One region of the Pseudarthrobacter sp. CCNWLW207 genome, then DNA from elsewhere that is predicted to be linked to it. Evidence: predicted binding sites of a transcription regulator. Region 1 holds the regulator's gene; the other holds the start of a gene.
The links. Region 1 encodes HrcA, which represses chaperone genes, less so after heat shock. Its sites were predicted from a motif close to TTNGCACTCGNNNNNNNCGAGTGCNAA; they were not measured.
Positions count from the first base shown of each region.

Region 2: the regulator HrcA is predicted to act here: its motif matches at 1,898-1,924, upstream of V9L17_RS06760 (FmdB family zinc ribbon protein).

Region 1 covers NZ_JBBCBS010000004.1:251,601-261,107, forward strand. Annotated here, with positions in the region: gene lepA (translation elongation factor 4) at 1-884, shown strand, start outside; gene hemW (radical SAM family heme chaperone HemW) at 921-2,150, shown strand; gene V9L17_RS09025 (DUF4870 domain-containing protein) at 2,225-2,644, opposite strand; gene V9L17_RS09030 (DUF3097 domain-containing protein) at 2,744-3,589, opposite strand; gene hrcA (heat-inducible transcriptional repressor HrcA) at 3,777-4,790, shown strand; gene dnaJ (molecular chaperone DnaJ) at 4,872-5,999, shown strand; gene V9L17_RS09045 (16S rRNA (uracil(1498)-N(3))-methyltransferase) at 6,002-6,784, shown strand; gene V9L17_RS09050 (GerMN domain-containing protein) at 6,793-7,713, opposite strand; gene V9L17_RS09055 (PhoH family protein) at 8,104-9,189, shown strand; gene ybeY (rRNA maturation RNase YbeY) at 9,186-9,507, shown strand, end outside.
Region 2 covers NZ_JBBCBS010000003.1:217,914-230,200, reverse strand. Annotated here, with positions in the region: gene V9L17_RS06775 (GNAT family N-acetyltransferase) at 1-197, opposite strand, end outside; gene galU (UTP--glucose-1-phosphate uridylyltransferase GalU) at 204-1,109, opposite strand; gene V9L17_RS06765 (5-formyltetrahydrofolate cyclo-ligase) at 1,196-1,813, shown strand; gene V9L17_RS06760 (FmdB family zinc ribbon protein) at 1,987-2,247, shown strand; gene V9L17_RS06755 (RcpC/CpaB family pilus assembly protein) at 2,559-3,185, shown strand; gene V9L17_RS06750 (AAA family ATPase) at 3,296-7,492, opposite strand; gene guaA (glutamine-hydrolyzing GMP synthase) at 7,623-9,212, opposite strand; gene V9L17_RS06740 (DUF3817 domain-containing protein) at 9,312-9,839, opposite strand; gene V9L17_RS06735 (SURF1 family protein) at 9,836-10,699, opposite strand; gene V9L17_RS06730 (PTS sugar transporter subunit IIA) at 10,981-11,469, opposite strand; gene V9L17_RS06725 (glycerol-3-phosphate dehydrogenase/oxidase) at 11,515-12,287, opposite strand, start outside.

The DNA of each region.
Region 1 (9,507 bases):
TCCGCGATGCGCTGGAGAAGCTGATGCTCAACGACGCCGCACTGGTGTATGAGCCAGAAACGTCCGCCGCTCTTGGATTTGGCTTCCGCGTGGGCTTCCTTGGGCTGCTCCACCTGGAAATCACCAGGGAACGGCTCGAACGCGAATACAACCTCGACCTGATCTCCACAGCCCCCAACGTGGAATACGAGGTGACGCTGGAGGACAAGAAGGTTGTCCATGTGACCAACCCCAGCGAATACCCCTCCGGCAAGATCGCCGAAGTCCGTGAGCCGATGGTGTCCGCTACCATCCTGGCTCCGAACGAGTTCGTGGGCGCCATCATGGAGTTGTGCCAGAGCCGCCGCGGCGTGATGGGCGGCATGGACTACCTGTCCGAGGACCGTGTGGAAATCCGGTACCGCCTGCCACTGGCCGAGATCGTCTTCGACTTCTTCGACATCCTCAAGTCCAAGACCCGCGGCTATGGCTCACTGGACTGGAAAGCGGACGGCGAGCAGGTGGCCGACCTCGTGAAGGTGGACATCATGCTCCAAGGCGAGCAGGTGGATGCGTTCTCGGCCATCACGCACCGCGACAAGGCCTATGCCTACGGTGTAATGATGACTACCAAGCTGCGCGAACTGATTCCCCGCCAGCAGTTCGAGGTGCCCATCCAGGCTGCCATCGGTTCCAGGATCATCGCCAGGGAGAGCATCCGGGCCATCCGCAAGGACGTTCTTGCCAAGTGCTACGGCGGTGACATTTCCCGAAAGCGCAAACTGCTGGAAAAGCAGAAGGAAGGCAAGAAGCGCATGAAGATGGTGGGCCGCGTAGAGGTCCCGCAGGAAGCCTTCATTGCCGCGCTGACCACCGACGAGTCCAAGGACAAGGCCAAGAAGTAGTGATGACCGTGGCCGGAACCACCGGAGGCCGCACCCGTGCCTAGCGTTCTTCCCCTCGGCGACCCCGCGCCGTCGGACGGTCTGCTGCCCGCCCAGGCAGCGGAAGGTTCGGCGGACCGGGCGTTCGGGCTGTACGTGCACATTCCGTTCTGTGCGGTCCGCTGCGGATACTGCGACTTCAACACCTACACGGCCACGGAGCTGGGAGGCGGCGCGTCGCAGGATGCCTACGCCGCCACGGCCGTCTCAGAGGTGGACTTCGCAGCAGCAGTGCTGCGGAACTCCGGAATTCCGGACCGGCCGCTGAGCACCGTGTTCTTCGGCGGCGGGACGCCAACGCTGCTTCCGGCCGGGGACCTGGCCCGAATTCTCGGCGCTGCCATTGGCGAGTGGGGCCTGGAGCCCGGCGCTGAGGTCACTACCGAGGCCAACCCGGACTCCGTCACCCCGGAATCCCTTGCCGTCCTCAAGGATGCCGGATTTACCAGGGTTTCCTTCGGAATGCAGTCCGCCGTGCCCCATGTGCTGAAGGTCCTGGACCGTACCCATACCCCCAGCCGCGTGCCGCAAGTGGTGCAATGGGCGCGGGACGCCGGACTGGCTGTGAGCCTGGACCTGATCTACGGCACACCGGGAGAGTCACTGGACGACTGGCGGTACTCCCTTGAGACGGCCCTGTCGTACCAGCCTGATCACATCAGCGCCTACGCGCTGATCGTGGAGGACGGTACCAAGCTGGCAGCCCAGATCCGCCGCGGTGAAGTCCCCGGAATCGACGACGACGACCACGCGGACAAGTATGAACTCGCGGACCAGCTGATTCGCGAAGCGGGTCTGAGCTGGTATGAAGTCAGCAACTGGTCACGGACGCCGGAGCAGGCGTGCCGGCACAACCTGGCCTATTGGCGCGGCGACGACTGGTGGGGCATCGGTCCCGGAGCCCACTCGCACGTGGGCGGCGTGCGCTGGTGGAACGTCAAGCACCCCACCGCCTACGCCGGCCGGTTGGCTCAAGGGCTCTCGCCGGCAGCAGGGCGGGAAACGCTCGACGACGGCACCCGGGACATGGAGCGGATCATGCTTGAGGCACGGCTCGTCTCAGGTGTGGGCATCAGTTCGCTGGGGGAGTCAGGCCGGAAAGAAGTGGCTGGACTCATCGCCGACGGGCTGGTGGACCCTGCCTCCGCCTTTCAGGGAAGCCTCGTCCTGACGCTGAAGGGCCGTCTGCTGGCTGACGCCGTGGTCCGCAGGATCCTGCCGGACTGACGCGGGAGTCGTTTCCTGCAAGCCCGGCTCGGGACCTCCTGACGCCGCTTAGCGGAGCCAGCGGAAGCTGACCCTTATTTGATCCACCGCAGGTTGTACTGGTAGCGGTGCGGCTGGCCCCGGTTCACGTGGATGCCGGCGGCAACCGAGTAGCAAGTCAATGCGATCCAGATGAGGGTGGCAATCACGGCGAAAATGTTGCCGACCACAGGGATGAACACCAGAAGGTTGGCCACAACGGCCGCGATGGTGGGCGGCAGGCTGAAGTTCAGCGCCTCCTTGGATTCCTGGGCGGTAAACGGCCCACGTTCCCGGAAGATGAGGTAGATCAGCAGCGACGGCACGCACCCGAGGATGCCGCCGAAATGCGCCAGGGTTGCCCACTGCCGGTCTTCGCTGGCCGTTAGCGGCAGCGCATTTGCTGGAACGCCATGGTACTCGGAGCGGCCCTGGCCGCTCTGGTTGTCCCTGTGTTCGTGTGCGTTTTCTGCCACGGTGTCTTCCTTCGAAAAGCAATGGTGCGGGGGTAGAACATTCAAAGTTACAGTGTGCCGGGCTCAAGCGCACTGGCAACTGCAGTACCAAGAATACTGCTAGGGAACGGTGAGGAAGTCGATGACCTCTTCAACCCTGCCCAGCAGCGAGGCTTCAAGGTCTGCGTAGCTGCGGACCGCCCCCAGGAGTTTCTGCCAGCCCAGGCCGATATCTTCCTTCGTGGAATGCGGCCAACCGAACGCCGCGAGGATGCCGGTCTTCCAGTCCTGGCCACGTGGGACCACCGGCCACCTTTCAATTCCCAGCACGGAAGGCCGGATGGCTTGCCATACGTCAACGTACGGATGCCCCACAATCAGGACATTGCCGGCAGCGCCCGGGGATGCCATCACGGCATCCGCAATCCGCGATTCCTTGGAATCGGGAACCAGGTGGTCAACGAGCACTCCAAGCCGGCGGCCCGGCCCCGGTGCGAAGTCTGCCACGGCCGCAGCGAGGTCATCGATTCCATGCAAAGGCTCGACGACGATGCCCTCCACCCGGAGGTCGTCTCCCCAGACTTTTTCCACCAGTTCGGCGTCGTGCTTTCCTTCCACCCAGATCCTGCTGGCCTTGGCCACCTGGGCGCGCTGACCGGCTACCCGGACCGAGCCCGAGGCCGTCCGCCCGGCCGGGGCGGTGGCTTGCCGCGGCGCCGGGGGCATCAGTCGGATCGGCTGTCCCTCCAAGAGGAAACCGAATCCGAGCCGGAAGGACCTTGATTTGCCCCGCCGGTCCTCAAGGGCCACCACATGCATTCCGCCTGACTTCTCGACCCGCGTGACGGCGCCCACCCAGCCGGACTGGACCTCTTCCAGGACCATCCCGCGCTCTACCGGGACTTCAGGGAGCTGATTCCTCACGGGGACGGCGATCTCCCGGGGACCCCAGTTCTGGTACTGCATGGATGTGTTCCGCCTTGCCTAGATCCTGGCCCGGAATTTCGCCCGGAGCGGTACCAATGCTAACAACGGGGTGAGTCATATTAGACTGTTAGCACTTAGGCATGTCGAGTGCTAAGCCGCGCCAAGACGGCGGCCGGTGCACGCGCCGGGGAAACCGGCGGCCTGTGACCATGGATGGAGGTGGAGTGTGAGCGAGCCGCGCAAACTTGAAGTACTGCGTGCCATCGTTGAGGACTACGTGCACTCCCGCGAACCTGTGGGCTCGAAGGCGCTGGTCGAACGCCACCATTTGGGCGTCTCCAGCGCCACGATCCGCAACGACATGGCAGCCCTTGAGGACGACGGCCTCATCACCGCCCCGCACACCAGCGCCGGACGCATCCCCACAGACAAGGGCTACCGGCTGTTTGTCGACCAGATTTCGGCCATGAAGCCGCTGTCACCGGCAGAACGCCGTGCCATCCAGACCCTCCTGGAGGGCCCGGACGATCTCGACGACGTCCTGGAGCGCACTGTCCGGCTGCTGTCGCAGTTGACCAACCAGGTGGCAGTGGTCCAGTACCCGCACCTGAGCCGCGCCACGATCCGGCACATCGAGTTCGTGTTGCTGGCTCCCCGCCAGGTCCTTGTTGTCCTGATCGCCAACACCGGCAAGGTGGAGCAGAAAGTGGTCGACGTCGGGCAGGACCTTGGTGACGACGCCCTGGCAGGTATTCGGGGGCGGTTCCTCGGTTCGCTCGCAGGGACGCCGCTGAGCCAGTTGACCCAGTCGCTGCCGGCAGTTGTTTCCGGCCTGGGCCCAGGACAGCGGCAGGCTGCGCAGGCCCTGGCGCACGGTCTGGAGGTCCTTGCCCACAGCAGCCGCGAAGACCGCATGGTCATGGCCGGCACCGCCAACCTCGCACGGTCCAACGTCGACTTTCCCCTGAGTATCGGCCCGGTGCTGGAAGCGCTTGAGGAACAAGTGGTCATGCTGCGCCTGTTGAGCGAGATGGCACAGGATCCGCGCGGCGTGACGGTCAGCATCGGCCGCGAAAACCCGTACGACGGGCTCACCGAAGCGTCGGTGGTCGCCACGGCGTACGGCCCGGACAGCACAGCCAAGATCGGGGTGCTCGGTCCTACCCGCATGGACTACCCCACCACCATGGCAGCAGTCAGGGCCGTGGCCCGCTACCTTTCGAGGATTCTGGGCCCCTGACAGCAACTGGCCGGGCCCCAGGCAACAAGAGCAGTACAAGCAGTCCGACTGCAGCAGTACAAACAGGAAGAGATACGAACTTTGAGCAGCCACTACGACGTCCTTGGAGTCTCGCCGGAAGCCACCGGGGAAGAGATCAAGAAGGCCTACCGCAAGCTGGCCCGCACGCTCCACCCGGACGTCAACCCCGGTGAGGATGCCTCGGACCGCTTCAAGGCCGTGACCCACGCCTACGAGGTACTCTCCGACCCGCAGAAACGCAGGGTCTACGACACCACCGGCAACGAAAACGGTACCGACAACGGCTTCGGCGGCGGCGGTTACGCCGGACAGGGCTTCGCCTTCCAGGACATCTTCGATACCTTCTTCGGCGCTGGCGGATCGCAGGGTCCGGCATCACGGGTCCGGCGCGGCCAGGACGCCCTCATCAGTGTCCGGATTGAACTCCGCGACGCCGTGTTCGGGGTCAATAAGAAGCTTGAGGTGGACACCGCAGTCGTTTGCCCCACGTGCAACGGCTCCTGCTGCCGGGAGGGAAGCCACCCGGAACGCTGCGACATTTGCGGCGGCAGCGGCCAGGTCCAGAGAGCGGTCCGCTCCATCCTTGGCCAGGTCATGACGGCCGCCCCCTGCGGCAGCTGCGAAGGCTTCGGCACCGTGATCAAGGACCCCTGCAACGAATGCAGCGGGCAGGGGCGGATCCGTAGCCGGCGGTCAATGACCATCAAGGTCCCTGCAGGCGTAGCCACCGGAACCCGCATCCAGCTGTCGGGCCAGGGCGAGGCAGGCCCGGCCGGCGGCCCGGCCGGTGACCTGTACGTTGAGATCCGGGTCAACAACGACGCCACGTACGTACGTGACGGCGACGACCTCCATGCAACGCTCAACATCCCCATGACCGCTGCCGCGCTGGGAACCGAACTTTCCCTGGAAACCTTCGACGGGCTGCAGGAAATCGACGTCAAGTCGGGAACCCAGTCAGGGGAGATCATCACCCTGCGCGGCCTGGGCGTGACACACCTTCGCGGATATGGCCGCGGCGACCTCAAGGTACACCTTCAGGTGGAGACCCCGGCCAAACTGGATTCGGCGCAGGAAGACCTGTTGCGGCAACTGGCCAAACTGCGCGGCGAGCAGTTCACTGAGGGCAAACTCGCGGCCAGCGGCGGCGTCTTTGCCAAGCTGCGGGACCGGCTCGGTAACCTGTAGGGGTGAGCAATCCGGTTTTTTTTAGCGCTCCCGGGACGCTGGACCACATGGTCCCAGGGGGCCACTTTGTCCTGGAAGGGGCTGAGGCGCGGCATGCGGTAGCGGTCAAGCGGCTTGCCCCCGGCGAGTCCGTGGACATCGCAGACGGGGCCGGCAAGCGGTTGACCGGCACGGTCGTGGCGGCGTCGCCGTCGGAGCTGACAGTGGAGTGTTCGGCGCTGACGGTCGAAGAAAAGCCCGCCATCCGGCTTGTCCTGGTGCAGGCGCTGGCCAAGGGCGACCGAGACGAGCTAGCAGTTGAAACTGCCACCGAACTGGGGATTGACGCGGTCATCCCGTGGCAGTCCGAACGGTCCATCGTGAGGTGGAAGGGCGAACGGGCAGCCAAGGCACATGCCAAGTGGCAGTCGGTGGCGACGGCGGCGGCCAAGCAGGCCCGGCGGGCCTGGATTCCTGAGGTGCGCGCCGCCGTCGAAACCCCCGGACTGGCAGCGGCTGCCGGCGTGGCCGATCTCGCAATCGTCCTGCACGAGGACGCTGTCCGGCCGTTACGGTCCGTTTTGGAGAATTGGCAGGCGGCTGCGAACGGCAGCGAAACCCGCGAAATCCTGCTCATTGTGGGACCGGAAGGCGGGATCAGTCCGCGTGAAGTGACCAGGCTGTGCAGTGCCGGTGCCGTAACGGCGCTTCTGGGGCACCACGTCCTCAGGTCGTCCACCGCCGGCCCCGCTGCAGTCGTCCTGGCCAGCGATGTGTTGGGCCGCTGGTCCGCACCTGGGCTCTGACAGTCGAGCTAGCGCACGCTGAAGCTGCGCGTATCAACGTTCAGCTCCTGGTCGTTTCCTGAGGTGTCCGCCTGCGCGACGCGAAGCTCATAGTTGCCCGGCGTGAGGGTTAAGGCCAAGGTAAAAACTCCGGACTGGGCGGCCTCGGTCGCGGCCGTGGTTTCCCCGGTCAGGTACGGCGTCTTGTCGCCGTTGTCTTCCTCGCGCAGGATCCGCCAGCGGAGCTTGCCACCGGCCAGGGTGTTGCGGCCAGTAATCTTCACGCTGCCGTCGGCGACTTCTACGTTCTCCTGCGGATCGATAATCCAGACCGGCGCCACCATGCCCGGGCTCCGGGACATGAGCGTGCCGAGGCGCACGTGGTCAAAAGCAAGATAGTCCGTGTGGCCGTCGACCAGGATCATCACCTGGATCTGCTGGCCGGAGTCAATGAGCCCGGAACTCGCCCCGGCTGCCGTGGCCGTATAGACGAGCTGCTGGATGGCGCGGCCGGCCATGTCGGCGTCGAGGTTGCTGTTGAAGGCATCTTCCGAGACGTCCACTGTGATGACGTTTTTGCCCGAGATGGACGTGGCCAGTTTCTTGGGGTTCTGCCATGGGGTAAAGAAGTCCGGGTCCAGCGGTTTATCAGACATCATGGCCCGCAGTGCCCTTGTAACCGGGTTTTCCTGTTCGGGCACGTCCCTGAACTCGCGGTACAGGAAAACGTTGCTGTTGCTGCGGCCGATCCAATAGACGGGTGCCTTGTTCGACGACTGTGTGGTCTCGAGCGGTGCGCTGGTGGCCGGCACCCCTGGCGAGGTGTTTTCGGTGCCCTGGCTTGAATTCTGCACCACAGTGGGCTCCGGCCCTGGCTCCGCGATGCAGCCCGTGAGGATCAGGACGGCAGGCAGGAGGCTCAGCAGGGCGGTGGAGCGGATGCGCCCCAGGGCAGTACCCAAGGCAAGGGGCGTTTCTGGTCCCGGCACGGTGATGGCACTATCCTTCCTGGCAGCGATGATGCAGCCGGTCCCCGGACGGCCTTGAATTTCCAGCATTGCATAAGGAAAGTCGCCTCGGTGGCGCAAGACGGCTGCCCGGTACAACTGCAACGGGAACGATATGAGGCCGATATGAAGTTGATACCTAATGACGGCAACTTCCCGCCCACATGGGCCGTTCCGGCACTGGCGGAAGGCTGCCCCCAGCCGCTGACAGCGGCGCGCTGGCGTAAGATGGTATGAATCCGGAGACCTCCGACGGGCGGGACCACACGCCACGGCGGTCTGCGGGATTACGTACTTGAACTGGAGGGGACCATAGGCCTGCGGGCCAGCACCATGACTGAATCAGCTAACGGAAAGCGCCGGCTGAACACTGAGCGCACCGCAGGAGAATTTCCCCACACCCTTCCCGGCATCCGGACGGAGGTGGTTGTCTTTGATAACTCCGATCAGATGGTCCAGTCGCTCGGTAGCCACGATGAGGCGTTGCGTTTCATCGAAGATCAGTTTCCCGCCGTCAATTTCCATGTGCGGGGCAACGAACTGTCCATCAGCGGCCCGGCGGCCGATGTCCCCAGGATCATGCGGCTGCTACAGGAGGTCCGGGGCCTGGTAGCCCGTGGCACGGTGATCAGCCCCGCAGTGCTGCAGCAACTGGTGGCGCTGCTGCGGAGCCAGTCCCTGCAAAACCCGGTCGATGTCCTGACCCATGACATTCTTTCCAGCCGGGGCAGGACCATCCGGCCCAAAACGCTGAACCAGAAAAACTACGTAGACGCGATCGACGCCAACACGGTGATTTTCGGCATCGGTCCTGCCGGAACCGGCAAGACTTACCTCGCCATGGCGAAGGCCGTCCAGGCGCTTCAGCAGAAGGAAGTCAGCCGCATTATCCTCACCCGGCCGGCCGTCGAAGCGGGGGAGCGGCTTGGTTTCCTGCCCGGCACGCTCAGCGACAAAATCGACCCCTACCTCCGTCCCCTCTACGACGCGCTGCACGACATGATGGACCCGGAGTCCATCCCGCGGCTGATGGCCGCCGGCACCATCGAAGTGGCGCCCTTGGCCTATATGCGCGGACGTACGCTCAACGATGCCTTCATCATCCTTGACGAAGCGCAGAACACCACACCCGAACAGATGAAGATGTTCCTGACCAGGCTCGGCTTTGGTTCCAAAATGGTGGTGACCGGGGACGTCACCCAGGTGGACCTGCCGTTTGGGACGCGTTCCGGATTGCGGATCGTGGAGGAGATCCTGCGCGGTATCGAGGACATCAATTTCTCCGTCCTGGACGCGACGGACGTCGTACGCCATCGCCTTGTCGGTGACATTGTGCAGGCGTACAGCGTCTGGGACGATGTCCAACGGAACCGGGTGAAGCACTCGGTGAGCCGTGAAAAGCAGGGGGAGCGGGCATGAGCATTGAAGTGAACAACGAATCCGGTATCCAAGTGGACGAGGCGGAGCTGGTTGCACTGTCCAGGTACATCTTTGGCCAGCTTTATATCCACCCCCAGGCTGAACTGTCCATTCTCCTCGTGGATGAACCAGCGATGGAAAAACTTCATCTTGAATTGATGGACGAGCCCGGTTCCACAGACGTGCTCTCCGTCCCCATGGATGAACTGACCCCTGGAACTCCGGACCGGCCCACTCCGCAGGGAATGCTGGGTGACATTGCAGTCTGCCCGCAGGTTGCCAAAGTCCAGGCCAAAAATGCGGGCCACTCCCTCCAGG
Region 2 (12,287 bases), on a different contig from region 1:
ATCTTGAGGGACCGCACCATCTGCCGGTAGTCGGGCAGGCCGCCGCCAGGAGCCGGGTTGGACGCCTCCCAGGGAGCAAGCCATTCGCTGTTCCGCCCCCGAACCTCGGTCCACTCCTTTTTGTCCCGGTACCGGATAGGGCGCAGTACCAGGTCCCCGCACTCCAGTGTGACGGGCCAGATGGGGCCGGCGCGCACGGTGCGTTACTTGGAAAGACCGGCGGTGAAGCCGGGCAGCCATTCGCGTAGACCGGGCCCGAGGTCGTCGCTGTCGATTGCCAGCTGGACACAGGCCTTGAGGTAACTAAGTTTGTCGCCGGTGTCGTAACGGCGGCCACGGAAGATCACGCCGTAGACCCCATGGCCTTCATTGTCGCCGGCGGCCAGTTCCTGCAGGGCGTCCGTGAGCTGAATCTCGCCGCCACGACCCGGTCCGGTGCGTTCCAGAACGTCAAAAACAGCGGGGTGCAGGACGTAGCGCCCGATGACGGCGAGGTTGGACGGCGCTTCCTCCATGCTCGGCTTCTCCACGAGCTCGTTGATCCGCACGTAGCTCTCACCGTCGATGTCCTGGATGTCAGCGCAGCCATAGGCGCTGATCTGTGACGGTTCCACCTCGATCAGGGCGACGACTGACCCGCCGGTTTTCGCCTGGACTTCGATCATGGTGCTCAGCAGTTCGTCCCGGGCGTCGATCAGGTCATCGCCCAGCAGGACGGCGAACGGTTCGTTGCCCACGTGCTGCTTTGCACGTAGCACCGCGTGGCCAAGCCCATTGGGGTCGCCCTGGCGGACGTAATGGATGTCGCCGAGGTTGCTGGCGGCCTGGATCGAGGAGAGTTTGGCGGTGTCGCCCTTGTCCGCCAAAGTAGCTTCCAGCGCCGGAACCCGGTCAAAGTGGTCTTCGAGGGCCCGCTTGTTGCGTCCGGTGATCATGAGGATGTCGTGAAGCCCCACTTTGACGGCTTCCTCGACGACATATTGGATGGCAGGTTTGTCGACTACCGGGAGCATTTCCTTCGGCATGGCCTTCGTGGCAGGCAAGAACCTGGTGCCGAGTCCCGCTGCAGGAATTACGGCCTTACGTACTGTCTGGTTGGTGGTAGTCACTGGACTAATCTAGCGGAGGGAACATTCAGACAGTAATCATTGGCCCGGTGAAGCCCGGCCCCGGACAACGGGAAGTTGAGCCATTCATGACCGCCGGCAACAGCTCGTACAAGGAACAGATCCGCGCGCGGCACAGGGCCGCACGTGCCGCCATGGACCTCGCCACCCGCGAGGCAGCTGGTGCCGGAATTGCGCACCACGGCCTCCACTGGGCTGAACAGTGCTCAGACGGAATGCCATCCACGTTTTGTGTCTACCTGGGGGTCCACTTCGAGCCGCCGACCGTCCCGCTCATCGACGCACTTCACGGCCGAGGGCATAAGGTTCTGTTGCCAATCTGCGAACCGGGGCGCAGGCTCAGTTGGGTTTTCTGGGCACCGGGCGGTGAACTGGTCCGAAGCAGGTATGCCCCCATACTCGAGCCGGCAGGGACACGCCACGGAATCGAGGTGATGGCAGGGGTGTCGGCGCTGTTTATGCCCGCCACCGCCGTGGACCGCGACGGCAACCGGATCGGACAAGGCGGCGGCTACTACGACGTTTTCCTCAACTCCCTGGACGGCCTGCGGCCTGGCCTGCCTTCAGCGGCAATCGTCTATGACCAGGAAGTACTGCCACAGGGCAGCATCCCCGCGGAGGACTTTGACAGGAAGGTCCCGGCGGCCCTCACTCCCTCCGGTGTCGTTCCGCTCCGCGCGGCTTGAGCAACACCGGCTCGGCGGTTGGCTTTCGCAGTTGGCATTCGCGGTTGGCCTTCGCGGTTGGCCTTCGCGGCAGGGATGATAGAATTGGCACTCAGGCCCTGCGACTGCTAATGGACGGCAAAGATCGTCCTGGCAGCACGGGACCTCTCGTTTGCCCAAGAGGAGGAGCACCAGTGCCAACGTATGCGTACGCCTGCAAGGATTGCAGCCATGCCTTCGACATTGTCCAGTCGTTCACGGACAGCACACTGACGTCCTGCCCCGAATGCCAGGGGACCTTGCGCAAGAAGTTCAACAGCGTAGGCGTGGTCTTCAAAGGCTCCGGTTTCTACCGCACGGACTCACGGGACAGCAAGGGAAGCGCTGTATCGCCCGCCCCTGCTGCGCCAGCTGCTCCGGCACCTGCCCCGGCCACCGCTGCTGCTGCAAGCTAACGACCAACCCCGCTCATTGGCCCCTGCAGTAATGGTTCCGTGCTGGGCGGGTTTCCAGGCTAATTTGGCCTCCCCTGTTTCCGACGCCTTTCCTGGGCCCCTCAGCAATCCCGGCTTCAGGTTGTCCACATAGCCTTCAACCGGCCTGCCCTGGACCAGTCGCCCGGAACTAGCGTGGGCCTATGCCTGTCCCACTGTTACACCCCTATCAAAGAACCCGCCGCAGCAGGGAATCCAATGCGCCCGGACGCCAACCCCGCAGGACCCGTCCCCAGCCGGCCGGCCGTCCGCCCGGCCGACGGCTTGGCCCTTTGCTGGCCAGGAACCGTCGCCTGGCCATAGCGTTCCTGCTGTGCGTTGCGGCCGCCGTTGCCGTCCATCAGCTGACTCCGGCCCCTGCCGATTCGACGACAGCACTCGCAGCAGCCAGGGATCTTCCGGCCGGTTCCTCGCTGGCGCCCTCGGACGTGGCCGAGGTAAAAGTGCCGCCGGGGATGTTGGCTGCGGGATTCATCCGGGGCAGTGCCGAGGCAGAGGGAAAGCAGTTGGCTGCCCCGCTCCGCAAAGGGCAGCTCCTCACTGACGCCCAACTGCTGGGACCCGGCCTGCTCACGGGAACTCCCCCAGGGTCCGCTGCCGTTCCGCTGCGGATGGCGGACCCGTCATCCATCCAGCTCGTGTCACCGGGCCAGCTGGTCAACGTGGTGCTCACGGGCACCAACGGTTACGACCAGCAGGCTCCCCCGGAGGTTCTGGCGACGGCAGTCCCGGTGCTCTGGACCTCGGGCCAGGGCGGCAAGACCGGGGAATGGCTCGGTACCGCCGAGACAGACGGCCTGATCGTGGTGGCGGCCCGCCCTGAGCAGGCAGCCCGCCTGGCGGGTGCCTCCACGCAGGGCAAGCTGTTTTTCGTCCTGGTGACGCAGCCACCAGGTTGAGCCGGCCCGCCTGTTGTCCGGGGGCCTATGTCCCTCGGCTGCCAAGCTGTCTCGGTCGGGCGGCGCCCCTCAGGCAAAGGTCTCGCGGTGACCTAATGGACGCGTGGCCGTCAGCCCCAGTGCGGCGGCTTCTGCTCCTTCAGCCAGGCGTCGTGGTCGTCCTCCGAACCGTCGCCCCAGCGGCGGGGATCGTCTTCAGCGGCCTTGTTGGGAAGGATGCCCTCGGTGCCTGTGGCAACCTGCGCCGAGGCCGGAGTGGATGCTTTGCCCTCGTGCGCCGTGTTGTCCTGGCCTGCGTTTTCCTGCGCGGTGCCCTCGCCGGCCGGACCGGCGGTGCCGTGTGTTGGGGTCATAATGACCGCCTCCTCCTTATCCGGGCGTGCGGCCCGGTGCTGATGGTTCTCCGGCGCGCCAGGCTGCACCTGCTGCCGGTGGTCGGCCCGGACGCGACGGGCAGGCTCGAGGCCAACATTCCCATAGGCCTCAAGTGAAAGCGGGTCGACGTCGTCATCGAAGAAATTAGCTGAGGCAGTGACCCGGCCAGGCAGGACCACTTTCTCCAGGCCCAAATATCCGGCAATGCGGTCAGCACAGGCCGACGGGTCTGTGAAGACCTCAATGGTCCACAGCGGCATGTACCGCCACCCGAGGCGCTCAAGCAGCTGGGGCCGGAGCCTGCTCCGCTCGCGGACGCTCATGGTCCGGTACTGCTCGGTGCCGTCGGATTCGATGGCCACCGGCCAAGGGGTCTCGGGGTCGTCCTGGCCCATAGTACTGAGCGGGTCCGCCGCGGCTACGACGTCAATGACGCCGTCGTACTGGTGCCAGACACGGGCGCCGCGGGCACGCAGGCGGTCTCCGAGGTCCGCTACCAGCGGATCAGCGCCGAGCGCCTGCTCGCTGGCCGCTGCCCGGGACGCAGGCGTGCCAAGGTTGGTGTTGCCGGCGATCTCGCGGTCCAGCAGCTCGTAGAGGTCGACCGCGCCGTGGGTCAGCCTGGTGTGGTCCAGGTCCTCGGGCCGGAAGCAGGTCAGTACGTGCAGGGACCTGCGGGCGCGCGTCATGGCGAGGGCGAACTTTTCGCGGCCGCCCTCTGCGGACAAAGGACCGAAGTTGTGCAGGGCCCGGCCGTGCGGCGTGCGTCCGAAGCCAGGCGAAAAGATCACATGGTCCCGGACCAGGCCCTGCGCGCGCTCAAGATCAACAACACGGAAGGACTCGGGGCCTGCTCCGAAGAACCCGGCGAGGCCGGGATGGTTGGGCAGCTGCAGCCTGATGGACTCGCCAATCCTGGCCGCATGTCGGAGGCTGGCCGTCACAACGGCCAGTGACGTGCGCGGGCGGAGCCGTGCGTGTTCAAACACCAGGTGTACAACGCGGTTGACCTCTGCCACGACGGATTCAACACCCTCGTGGTCGGCGCTGGGCAGCCCGGTGCCGTCCGGCAGGTACTCGACCAGCAGCGCCCTGTCCAGACCCGTGGCGGACTGGCCTTCGGGGAGTCGGCGGAGGCCGCCGTCGTAGAAGTTCTTGCTGAGCTGGAGGACCAGGTCTTCGTCGACGGCCCGGTACACAAAGTTCAGCCGCCAGACGGGCAGGACGGCCGACAGCGCGGAGAAGGCGCTCTCCACCCGTTGGTGTGCCGTTTCGCCGGCTGCGAGTCTTTCCACTCCCACAGTGAATGTACGCGGGCTGGCAATCCGGGAATCACCGAAGGCAATGACCTGCTTGGCCCGTGCGATGGAAGGCAGAACTGCCTGGAGGGATGTGGCTTCAGCGTCCAGGACAACCACGGCGTCAAAGCGTTGCTCGGCCGGTAGAAGCCCGGTCATCAGGTACGGGCTCACGGACCAGACAGGCACCAGCATGGGCACCAGCGCGGGCGCTTGGGCGGTCAGCGCGGACAGTGTGACCCGGCCGTCCTTCAGCAGGCTCCGAAGCAGGGCAGCCTGGCGCGGATGTTCGGCGATGGCGGCACGCCACCGCTCGGACAGGTCCCAGCGAAGGCGGGCGGCACCGCTGGCGACATGCGCGTTGTCGGCGAGCCTGTATTCGGCCTCCAACTGCCGGAGGGCGTCGCCGTCGGACATGGCGAGGTAGTCGTCGCCGCTGATCATGGCTTCCAGGGCGGACTGCCACCAAGCGAGTTCAAGCTCCGCTGCCACGGACCCGGCCGGGACCTCCCGCTCGGCGAGGTCGTTAAGGAGTTCCCCCAAGCCGTGTTCGCGCATGTTCTCTACCAGCAGCGTGCGCTCGGGCAGGGTTTTCAGCGTCTCGGTGTCGGCGACCAGCCGCTCAAGGCGTTCCATGAGTTCCGGATATGGCGTGGTTGCCAGGGAGCCGCCCGCCTCCGTATGGCGCAGGGCCTCCCCCAGCTCAGTGAGCTCACGGTCCAGCGACCGGTACATCATGTTCATTTCGGCAAGGCCGGACGGCACGGCGGGGTGGCGCTGGGTTGTGGCATAGCCGGACCACAGTGCCCGCTGTTCCTGCACGAGGATCAGGGAGCTGTGAAGGTCCGCGATGTGCACGCCGGGACGGACGTACTCCTTCGCCACGCGGCGCAAGCGGGAACGCTGCATGGACGCCATGTCGATGTTCCGCTCACGCCGCCACGCCGAGGACGCGGTCGCCGAAATCAGGTCATGGACAGGGCGGTCGAAAATGTCCGGCGTGAACTTGTCCAGGCTTTCGCGCACCGCCATGAGGAGCTCAAGCTGCTCACCCCATTCGGCAAATGAAAGGCCAAGGCGGATTTCGGCGTGCTCTGCAACGGCGTTCATCCTCTCGCGCAGGACCGGCAGGTTTTCCTCCACGGAGCGGGCCAACTGCTGGGCCTCTTCGGTTTCCTTGCGGGTGAGCAGCCTTGCCCCGTGCCAGGGGCTGGTGGTGGACGCGCGGCTGAAACTGCCCAGCTCAGCGGCACGGCGGAGCCGGCCGGCGAGTTCGTCACGGTCCCGGATGTTGTCCAGGACGCTCCGCTTGAGCCGGACCGTGGTGGCCGGGGCCGGCTGGATGGAGGTTAACTCAGCCAGTGACTGCATGGCCTGGTAGGGCGAGCACCCCCAGCGCTGCCGCACGTTGTGCAGGGACGCCACATGGTCCGTCAGGGCGTGGCGGTGTTCGGTGAGGGTTTTATGCAGGTTGCCAAGCTGGGGCTCGAGGGACTTCTCATTCCGGACAATGGCCCGGACGAGCTGCGCCTTGAGCTGCTGCGGAGTAGCGGTACCGGAAAGCTGGAACATGATGGACTCAAGCCCGAGGGTCTCCAGCTGGGCGGACACTTCGTTGAGGCTGGCACGGCGGTCCCCGACCACCAGCACGGTCTTGCCAGCATCCACCAGAGTGCCGATGGTGTTGATGGCGGTCTGCGTCTGGCCCGTTCCGGGCGGGCTGCTGACCACCAGGGAGTCGCCCGCACGGGCGGCGTCCAGCACGTACTGCTGCTGCGCGTCAGCATCCAGCAGAAGCAGTTCATCGGCTGGGTGGCGCTGGTCGACGCCGGGGAAACGGGAGACGTCCGGCTCGTCCACGTCCACTACGGCACCGCTGGCAGCCGTAGCCAGGGCGGCAACCAGTGGGTTCCCTTCGTTGATCCATGGGTCGTCGAGATTTCCGGACAGATCGGCGAAAGTCGAGACCAGCAGGTTGTGCTGCGCCTCCGCACCATGAATCGGCCTGATGAGCGTCGCCAGCCGGTCCAGCACCGGTTGTGGATCGAAGCGGGCAGTGCTGTACGCCAGGCGGGTGACGGCGTTGACGTCGAACACAATCCCGTGGATGTTCTTCAGGTGACGGACCAGCGCCGGATTGATGTGAGCCTGTTCGGTGAGCTGCAGTTCGTAGTCATCTTCCCCGGGGCGCACCGTCAGGGAGATCGCTGTGAGCATCACCGGCGCGGAAATGCGCTGCGGTTTACCCCCGACGGCGGAGGTCCACACCACCGTACCGGCGGACAGGTAGCCGGCGTCGATACCGCGGTCATTGCCGAGTTCGAAGATTTTGGAGCGGATGTTCCGGGATGCCCGAGCCGCGACCACGTACTGCTGGTGATCCCGGATCAGGGTTGAGAGCCGCGTGCGGCGGCCCGCCATCAGCTGGGCAAGACCGGATGGGTGGGCGTGGGTGAGGTCGATGGAACCCTCAGGTGTCTTGGTGAAACGCAGCATGGTGTCTGCCCCGGTGACGGGCTTGAGACCGGACAGCCATTTCCTGAACTCCTCGGAGCCCTCCGGGTGGCCTTGACCAACTGACACTACTGCCTTCTTTTCTGCGTTTTCACGTGACGCCCTGGACCATACCGGCATACTTTCGAGCGTAGCCGCAAAGATGCCGTAGTGAGAGACCGCAACACTGATCATGCCAAATTGCGGAGTAATTCCCCGCATAGCGACCAGTGGCCGGCCTCCGCTTCGGAGACCGGCCACTGTCAGGACGCTATTCCCATTCGATGGTTCCCGGCGGCTTGCTGGTCACATCCAGCACCACGCGGTTAACGCCTTCCACCTCATTGGTGATCCGGTTGGATATCCGGGCCAGGAGGTCATACGGAAGCCGTGACCAGTCCGCGGTCATGGCGTCTTCTGAGGAAACCGGGCGAAGGACGATCGGGTGGCCGTAGGTTCGGCCGTCACCCATGACGCCAACGCTGCGGACGTCTGCCAGCAGGACAACCGGCATCTGCCAAACGTCGTTGTCCAACCCTGCGGCTGTGAGCTCTGCCCGGGCGATGGCGTCCGCCTTGCGCAGCAGGTCCAGGCGCTCCTTGGTGACTTCGCCGACGATGCGGATGCCGAGGCCAGGCCCCGGGAAAGGCTGGCGGCCAACGATTTCCTGCGGCAGCCCCAGCTGGGCGCCGACGGCACGGACTTCGTCCTTGAAGAGGGCCCGCAGCGGCTCGACGAGCTCAAACTGCAGGTCCTCGGGCAGGCCGCCCACGTTGTGGTGACTCTTGATATTGGCCGCACCTTCACCGCCGCCGGATTCGACGACATCGGGGTACAGCGTTCCCTGGACCAGGAACTTGATCTTTTCGCCGTGCGCCGCAGCCTCGGCGATGATGGCCAGTTCAGCCTCTTCAAAGGCGCGGATGAACTCACGCCCGATGATTTTGCGCTTCGTTTCGGGATCGCTGACGCCGGCCAGTGCGGCCTGGAAGCGCTCCTGCTCGTTGGCGACGTAGAGCTTGACGCCGGTAGCCGCCACAAAGTCCCGTTCCACCTGTTCGGCTTCGCCTTCGCGGAGCAGGCCGTGGTCCACGAACACACAGGTCAGCTGGTCGCCGACGGCTCGCTGGACAAGTGCTGCCGCGACCGCAGAGTCGACGCCGCCGGAGAGGCCGCAGATGACGCGGGCATCGCCGATCTGCTTGCGGATGCGCTCCACCTGCTCGTCCAGGATGTTGCCGGTGGTCCAGTTGGGTTCCAGTTTGGCGCCCTTGAACAGGAAGTTTTCCAGCACCTGCTGGCCGTAGGCCGAGTGCTTCACTTCCGGGTGCCACTGCACGCCGTACAGGCACTTCTCTTCATTGGCGAACGCTGCGACTTCGGCGCCGGCGGTCGTGGCCAGCACTTCGAAGCCTTCTGGCGCCTCGTGAACAGAGTCGCCGTGGCTCATCCAGGTGTTCTGGTGCTGCGGCATTCCTTCCAGCACGGAGCGGCCCTCGCCGAGGATGGTGGTTTGGGTGGAGCCGTACTCGCGCAGGCCGGTCTTGTCGACTTTTCCGCCCAGGGCATTGGCCATGGCCTGGAAGCCATAGCAGATGCCGAAGACGGGAATCCCGGCTTCAAAGAGGTCAGCGCCGACGGACGGTGCGCCGTCCGCGTAGACACTGGACGGGCCACCCGAGAGGATGATGGCGGCCGGGTTTTTGGCCAGGAGCTGCTCGGTGCTGTAGGTATGCGGAACCACTTCCGAATACACATTCGCTTCCCGGACGCGGCGGGCAATCAGCTGCGCGTACTGGGCACCGTAGTCAACAACCAGCACCGGCTTCTGGGAAGTCTGGGATGCAGTGGGAGTAGTCACCGTACTAGCCTACTTTGCGCGGTTGCCCGGCCGCACATCCAGGGCCGCCGGTGTGACGGACAAAACGTCCGACGGCGGTACGGCCGCAGTGCCGCCGCCCTAGTAGCGCTGGGGTGCCTGCGGGTTGGCAGCCAGCTCCGCCTCGACCTCCGCGTGGAATCGCTTCTCCACAATGAACGACAGGAACGGGACAACGCCGCCCAGGGCCAGCACGATCAGTTTGGCGAACGGCCAGCGCATCAGCGACCAGAGGCGGAAGTTGGACATCAGGTACACGACGTACATCCAGCCGTGGACGATCAGCACGGTGACAGAGATGTTGACGCCGCCCACCACGCCCTTGGGCTCGGCGTCGGCGAACCCCAGGCCGAACGGCGCTCCGGTGACAGCGTTGGTGCCGCCGGCGAACAAGTACTGGCCGAACGCATAACGGGCGATGAGTTCGGCGCAAAGCAGCAGCAGCATGGCGCCGGTGAGATACGCCAGTACCTTGTAGAACTTCAGGGCCGAGCGGATCTGCTGCTCGGTGCCGCCGAAGCGGCGCTTCTTGCCCTTGCCGGCGGTTCCGCCACCCTGGCTGCTGTCACCGGTGGGCTGTGCCTGCATGGCGGGTTTGGGTTCGATCATGGCTGTACCTTTTGTTGGGTCTGTGCAGGAGGTGTCTTGGCTGGAACGTGATGGTGGTCGCCGTCGGCGCCCTCGCCGCCGTCGAACTGGTCTTCAAGGTCCCGGCGGTAATCGTCCTTGACGAGGCGCCACCAGATAAACAGGGCAAAGCCGGCGAAGACCACCCACTCCAGGGAGTAGAAGAGGTTGAGCCAGTTGATCTGCTGGGCAGGTGGCTGGGGTCCGATGCGCAGCGGCTTGAGGTCACCGTCCATGGAGGCAGCGCTGACGTCCTTGCCGGCGGACACTTCGGCCGTGGCTGCGATGAAACCGGGGTAGCTGCTGACGTCCCAGTAGTTGATGAGTTCGGCCACGGAGACCGCCGTGGCGCGTCCGGGTCCGGGCGCCGTTTCGGGCACGGGCGCCTCAGACGGCAGGAGCCGTCCCGTCAGTTCAAGAAGGCCCGACGGCGGTTCGGCGGCATCGGCGGGGTCGGCCACCCAGCCGCGGGCCACCGGGATCCAGGTTTCGGGTGAGGCTCCGGCGCCGCTGAGGACGGGCGCTCCCTTGACGGCAAACGCGGTCAAGACCCAGTAGCCCGACTCGCCGTTATGCAGCCGGCCAGGTATCAGAACCTGTTTCGCGGGGTCGTACGTCCCCTCGGCGGTGACCATCTGGTCAGCCACGGAGCCGTGGAAGAAGTCTCCGGGCTGCAGCGTGCTGGTCAGCGCCTGTGCGGTCTCGGTGGCCGGGTTCACCGGAATCTCGGCTTGCGTGGACCTGCCGAACTGCCATTGGCTGAGCAGGACGAAGACCCCGGATACTGCAATCGCAAACACCAGGCCTGCGATCCATCGGGGTTTGAGGGCTGTTTTCCACACCCCTTAACCGTACTTCGTTCCGCCGTAGAACAACTAAACGGAGAGTGGGGCAGCCGGGTCCCTGCGTGGCGACGGAGTCGACACGAAAGGGCCTGCCCCCAGAGTGGGGCAGCAGGGTCCCCGCGTGGCGACGGAGTCGACACGAAAGGGCCTGCCCCCAGAGTGGGGCAGCAGGGTCCCTGCGTGGCGACGGAGTCGACACGAAAGGGCCTGCCCCCAGAGTGGGGCAGCCGGGTCCCTGCGTGGCGACGGAGTCGACACGAAAGGGCCTGACCCAATCCTTAGTGGTCGAAGAAAACCAGGCTTGAGTTGATGAGTTCTGCTATCACTTCGGGGTCGTAGGCACGGCGAAGTGACTCCCGGAACGATTCCTTGGACAGGGAGCGCGCCAGGGTTGCGAGGACTTCCAGGTGGTCCGAAAAGGAACTCGCCGGGGTGGCGATCAGCAGGACGACCGTGGCCGGCCCGTCGGTGGCGCCAAAGTCCAGCGCATGGCCGTACTTGGTGATACCAACGGCGATGGAGGTTCGGGAAACGAATTCGCTGCGGGCGTGCGGCAGGCCAATGCCGCCCGGCAGGCCAGTGGCGAGCTGGTGCTCGCGGGCATGGACGTGCTCGAGGAAGCCCGGCAGGTCGGTGACCCTGCCGGCGGCGTAAAGACGCTCCGCGAGCTGTGAGGCCGCGTCCACCTTGTCCGATGCCTCAAGCTCCAGGATCACCATTTCGGGAGTGGTGAGTTCGGCATCGTACCGGTCAAGTGGTTCCGCCAAGGCGTGTCCCTTCAGTGAGGCGAGAATGCTGGTGCGTGGAGCCCCTCAGCGCAAGGGAACGATGTCGTCGACGCCCATTCGTGCGGCATCGGCGGACTCATCATCAGGTTGCTGCTGGCTCAGCCGCTCGGCTTCTACGCGTGCAATGTAGTGCTTGATTTCGCTTTCACGCTGCACATCGCTCCAGCCAAGGACTTCACCCATAAGTTTAGCGACTACCGGAACCGCGGAGACACCACGATCCCACGCCTCGATCGAAATCCGGGTCCGGCGAGTCAGGACATCGTGGACGTGCCGGGCGCCTTCGTGGGTCGCGGCATATACGGCCTCGGCCTGGAGGTAGTCGTCGGCGCCGGGCAGGGGCTCGGCCAGCTCAGGCCTCTCGGCGATGAGGGCCAGCACTTCCGGTATCAGCGATCCATAGCGGTTCAGCAGGTGTTCCACCCGCGCCACATGGACCCCTGATTCCTCCGCCGTCCGGTTCCTCCGGTTCCAGGCAGCTTTGAAGCCGCTGGCGCCGAGCAGCGGAATGGTCTCCGTGCAGCTGGGCGGCACGCGTTCGTCCATGGTGCGGGTGGCCTCGTCAACGGCGTCCTTGGCCATGATCCGGTAGGTGGTCCACTTGCCGCCCGCCACCACCACGAGGCCGGGCACGGGGTGCGCTACAACATGTTCGCGCGACAGTTTGGCGGTGGAGTCGTTTTCACCGGCCAGAAGGGGGCGCAAACCGGCGTAGACCCCCTCCACGTCCTCACGCGTGAGCGGCCGTTTCAGGACTGTGTTGACGTGTTCGAGGATATAGTCGATGTCTTTGCTGG